Regions from separate parts of the Alkalihalobacillus phoenicis genome, predicted to be linked through region 2. Evidence: a T-box and tRNA genes for the amino acid it is inferred to sense, from the RefSeq annotation. Region 2 holds a T-box; the other holds one or more tRNA genes.

Region 1 (2,447 bases), 1.6 Mb from region 2:
ACTAGCAATTCCGGCTTCATGTAGGCGAGTTGCAGCCTACAATCCGAACTGAGAATGGCTTTATGGGATTGGCTCGACCTCGCGGTTTTGCTGCCCTTTGTACCATCCATTGTAGCACGTGTGTAGCCCAGGTCATAAGGGGCATGATGATTTGACGTCATCCCCACCTTCCTCCGGTTTGTCACCGGCAGTCACCTTAGAGTGCCCAACTTAATGCTGGCAACTAAGATCAAGGGTTGCGCTCGTTGCGGGACTTAACCCAACATCTCACGACACGAGCTGACGACAACCATGCACCACCTGTCACTTTGTCCCCCGAAGGGGAAAGCTCTATCTCTAGAGTGGTCAAAGGATGTCAAGACCTGGTAAGGTTCTTCGCGTTGCTTCGAATTAAACCACATGCTCCACTGCTTGTGCGGGCCCCCGTCAATTCCTTTGAGTTTCAGCCTTGCGGCCGTACTCCCCAGGCGGAGTGCTTAATGTGTTAACTTCGGCACTAAGGGCATCGAAACCCCTAACACCTAGCACTCATCGTTTACGGCGTGGACTACCAGGGTATCTAATCCTGTTTGCTCCCCACGCTTTCGCGCCTCAGCGTCAGTTACAGACCAGAGAGTCGCCTTCGCCACTGGTGTTCCTCCACATATCTACGCATTTCACCGCTACACGTGGAATTCCACTCTCCTCTTCTGTACTCAAGTCTCCCAGTTTCCAATGACCCCTCGGGGTTGAGCCCCGATATTTCACATCAGACTTAAAAGACCGCCTGCGCGCGCTTTACGCCCAATAATTCCGGACAACGCTTGCCACCTACGTATTACCGCGGCTGCTGGCACGTAGTTAGCCGTGGCTTTCTGGTTAGGTACCGTCAAGGTGCCGACCTATTCGAACGGCACTTGTTCTTCCCTAACAACAGAGCTTTACGATCCGAAAACCTTCATCACTCACGCGGCGTTGCTCCGTCAGACTTTCGTCCATTGCGGAAGATTCCCTACTGCTGCCTCCCGTAGGAGTCTGGGCCGTGTCTCAGTCCCAGTGTGGCCGATCACCCTCTCAGGTCGGCTACGCATCGTCGCCTTGGTAAGCCATTACCTTACCAACTAGCTAATGCGCCGCGGGCCCATCCCGTAGTGATAGCCGGAGCCATCTTTTACAAAAGAACCATGTGATTCCTTTGATTATCCGGTATTAGCACCGATTTCTCGATGTTATCCCAGTCTACAGGGCAGGTTGCCCACGTGTTACTCACCCGTCCGCCGCTAACCTCTGGGAGCAAGCTCCCTTTGGTTCGCTCGACTTGCATGTATTAGGCACGCCGCCAGCGTTCGTCCTGAGCCAGGATCAAACTCTCCGTTAAAGGATAAGCTGATTCGCTCATTTTTGCTGGCTAGCTTCAGTTTTCACTGAAGTTCCATTTGCATTGATTTCTCAATGACTAACATTGACGAGATACCTTGTATCTCTTTAATTCGCTTGGCTTTTGTTCAGTTTTCAAAGAACTCGTTTCGCTTTAATAGCGACTTGATTAGTGTAACAAAATCATCTTTGTTTTGTCAACAACTTTTTTAATTTTTTTTGGTGGAGCCTAGCGGGATCGAACCGCTGACCTCCTGCGTGCAAAGCAGGCGCTCTCCCAGCTGAGCTAAGGCCCCATTTTAGATGGTCGGGAAGACAGGATTTGAACCTGCGACCCCCTGGTCCCAAACCAGGTGCTCTACCAAGCTGAGCCACTTCCCGTTTTATTCGTTTTAAAATATAATGGCGCGCCCTGAGAGATTCGAACTCCCGACCTTTTGATTCGTAGTCAAACACTCTATCCAGCTGAGCTAAGGGCGCTTATATATTTTAAATGGTGCCGAGGGCCGGACTTGAACCGGCACGGTAGTCACCTACCGCAGGATTTTAAGTCCTGTGTGTCTGCCAATTCCACCACCCCGGCTATTGACAACCTATGGAGCGGAAGACGGGATTCGAACCCGCGACCCCCACCTTGGCAAGGTGGTGTTCTACCACTGAACTACTTCCGCTCGTATATAAATGCGGGTGAAGGGACTTGAACCCCCACGTCATAAGACACTAGATCCTAAGTCTAGCGCGTCTGCCAATTCCGCCACACCCGCAAATTGTAAAATGGTGAGCCATGAAGGACTTGAACCTTCGACCCTCTGATTAAAAGTCAGATGCTCTACCGACTGAGCTAATGGCTCATCTTACGATGCCGGCCAGAGGACTTGAACCCCCAACCTACTGATTACAAGTCAGTTGCTCTACCAATTGAGCTAGGCCGGCAAAATTAAATGGTGGAGGATGACGGGATCGAACCGCCGACCCCCTGCTTGTAAGGCAGGTGCTCTCCCAGCTGAGCTAATCCTCCAAATATATCTGCCTGGCAACGTCCTACTCTTGCAGGGGGAAGCCCCCAACTACCATCGGCGCTGAAGAGCTTA
Region 2 (2,447 bases):
TTCTCGTTTTTTTAGTGCTTATGGCGATCATTGCTTTTGCTGGTTTTTTAGGTGTTCCTTTTATTATTGAACAAGTTCAAGAAGCACTTGAGTTGCTCCCTGCTCAAATGCAGGAGATTCAAAGTTATCTGGCTCAGCTAGGGAGTCAATTAGAGAAGTTACCAGCACCGTTATCTAGCCATGTCGATGAATGGGTCGAACAACTTCAAGCGTTAGGAGTAAAAGCACTTGATCAAATAGAAGCAACGGCGATTTCGATTTTAAAATCTGCTTTATCCCTTGTGGTAATCCCGTTTTTAGTTTTTTATTTTCTCAAGGATTATGATTTAATTCAGAAAACGGTTTGGTATTTAACGCCGAAAAAATATCGTAAATCGTTAAATCGTTATGCCAAAGATGTTGATCATTCCATTGGGAGTTACATACGTGGGCAAATTCTTGTTTCCATATGTGTGTTTATTTTAGCGACGATTGGTTTATGGATTTTAGGTGTTCCTTATGCGATTTTGTTAGGGTTATTTATCGGAGCGTGTGATATAATTCCGTATTTTGGGCCCATTATAGGAGCGGCACCTGCTATCATTGTTGCTTTAATGGATTCTATGCAAACCGGGATTCTTGCCATTGTTGTTTTATTTATTATTCAGCAAATTGAAGGCAATATTTTGTCGCCGGTTATTGTTGGGCGTACTTTGCATATGCATCCGCTTTTAATTATTTTAGCGTTATTAGTCGGTGTTGAGGTCGGGGGTGTGATTGGGTTATTATTAGCGGTCCCAATTTTAGCGGTAATAAAAGTAACATTGCTTCATTTAAGACTTTATGCGATGAAACATTGACATTTTAAAAAACGCTTTCTATAATTGAAGGGCAACTACATAATGAAGAAGACGTTGAAGGAATGAGTATGCAATTATTTCATAAAAAGAGAGGGATTCTCTTAGGCTGAAAAGAATCCTATGAACCATGTTTGCAGAAAGCTAATCCTGAGTGTAGAAAAAATCTACCGTTAGCCGCGTTAAGGCACTTAAGATATGGACGTTTTTTGTTCATAATTAGGGTGGTACCGCGTGAGATAATCTCGCCCCTTTATTTTAGAGGGGCGAGTTTTTTTATTTCTATCATGAAGTAGTTTAGATTACGGTGGTATCGTTAAAGATGATAAATGAAGGGAAAAGGAGAGTTTGAACTATGAGAACATTAACCTCTGCGCAAGTAAGACAAATGTTTTTAGATTTTTTTAAGGAAAAAGGACATGATATTGAACCGAGTGCATCACTTGTCCCACATGAGGATCCGTCCTTACTTTGGATTAATAGTGGCGTTGCGACTTTAAAAAAGTATTTTGATGGACGTGTGATTCCAGCTAATCCCCGGATTACGAATGCTCAGAAATCGATTCGAACAAACGATATTGAGAATGTTGGAAAAACAGCTCGTCACCACACTTTTTTTGAAATGCTTGGTAACTTTTCAATCGGTGATTATTTTAAAGAAGAAGCGATTGAGTGGGCATGGGAGTTTTTAACGGATAAAAATTGGATTGGGTTTGATCCAGAGAAATTATCGGTTACGGTTCATCCTGAAGATCATGAGGCGTACGAATATTGGGAGAAGAAAATCAAGATTCCAGTAGAACGAATTATTCGTTTAGAGGGGAACTTCTGGGATATTGGGGAAGGTCCAAGTGGTCCGAATACGGAAATTTTCTATGACCGTGGCCCATCTTATGGAGATGACCCGTCAGATCCAGAGCTTTATCCTGGTGGAGAAAATGACCGATATCTTGAAGTATGGAACTTAGTATTTTCTCAGTTTAACCATAATCCAGATGGAACTTATACACCACTTCCAAAGAAAAATATTGATACCGGAATGGGACTTGAACGAATGGTTTCAGTCATCCAAGATGTTCCAACCAACTTTGAAACAGATTTATTTATGCCGATTATTCAAGCAACTAATGAGTTAACGAAGGTGAATTATGGAGATTCAGTTGAGTCAGATGTTTCTTTTAAAGTGATTGCGGACCATGTTCGTACTGTTGCATTTGCGGTCACAGATGGGGCTCTGCCTTCTAATGAAGGTCGTGGCTATGTATTAAGAAGACTTCTCCGTCGTGCGGTTCGTTATGCAAAATTAATTGGGATTGAGCGTCCGTTTATGTATCAACTCGTTCCTGTAGTTGGCGAAGTGATGAAGGATTTTTATCCAGAAGTTTTGGAAAAGAGAGACTTTGTTGAAAAAGTCATTAAAACGGAGGAAGAACGTTTTCATGATACGTTAAATGAAGGGTTATCGATCCTTGAAAAAATTATAAATGATGCCGAAAAGAACGAGAAACAACAAATCGCAGGACGTGATGTTTTCCGTCTTTATGATACTTATGGCTTCCCGGTCGATTTAACCGAGGAGTATGTTCAAGATAAAGGCTTGGAAATCGACCG

Evidence for each region. The T-box of region 2 lies ahead of alaS (alanine--tRNA ligase). A T-box ahead of a tRNA ligase gene usually reads a tRNA of that ligase, here a tRNA-Ala.
Region 1: it has a tRNA-Ala gene. The T-box ahead of alaS (alanine--tRNA ligase) is inferred to sense a tRNA for this amino acid. The anticodon was not compared.

Annotation. Positions count from the first base shown of each region.
Region 1 covers NZ_CP154853.1:3,984,743-3,987,189, forward strand. The annotation lists rRNA gene AA0017_RS18780 (16S ribosomal RNA) at 1-1,357, opposite strand, end outside; tRNA gene AA0017_RS18785 (tRNA-Ala) at 1,577-1,652, opposite strand; tRNA gene AA0017_RS18790 (tRNA-Pro) at 1,661-1,737, opposite strand; tRNA gene AA0017_RS18795 (tRNA-Arg) at 1,760-1,836, opposite strand; tRNA gene AA0017_RS18800 (tRNA-Leu) at 1,851-1,939, opposite strand; tRNA gene AA0017_RS18805 (tRNA-Gly) at 1,953-2,027, opposite strand; tRNA gene AA0017_RS18810 (tRNA-Leu) at 2,039-2,120, opposite strand; tRNA gene AA0017_RS18815 (tRNA-Lys) at 2,132-2,207, opposite strand; tRNA gene AA0017_RS18820 (tRNA-Thr) at 2,217-2,289, opposite strand; tRNA gene AA0017_RS18825 (tRNA-Val) at 2,299-2,374, opposite strand; rRNA gene rrf (5S ribosomal RNA) at 2,385-2,447, opposite strand, start outside.
Region 2 covers NZ_CP154853.1:2,393,758-2,396,204, reverse strand. The annotation lists gene AA0017_RS11520 (AI-2E family transporter) at 1-839, shown strand, start outside; T-box leader at 885-1,092, shown strand; gene alaS (alanine--tRNA ligase) at 1,192-2,447, shown strand, end outside.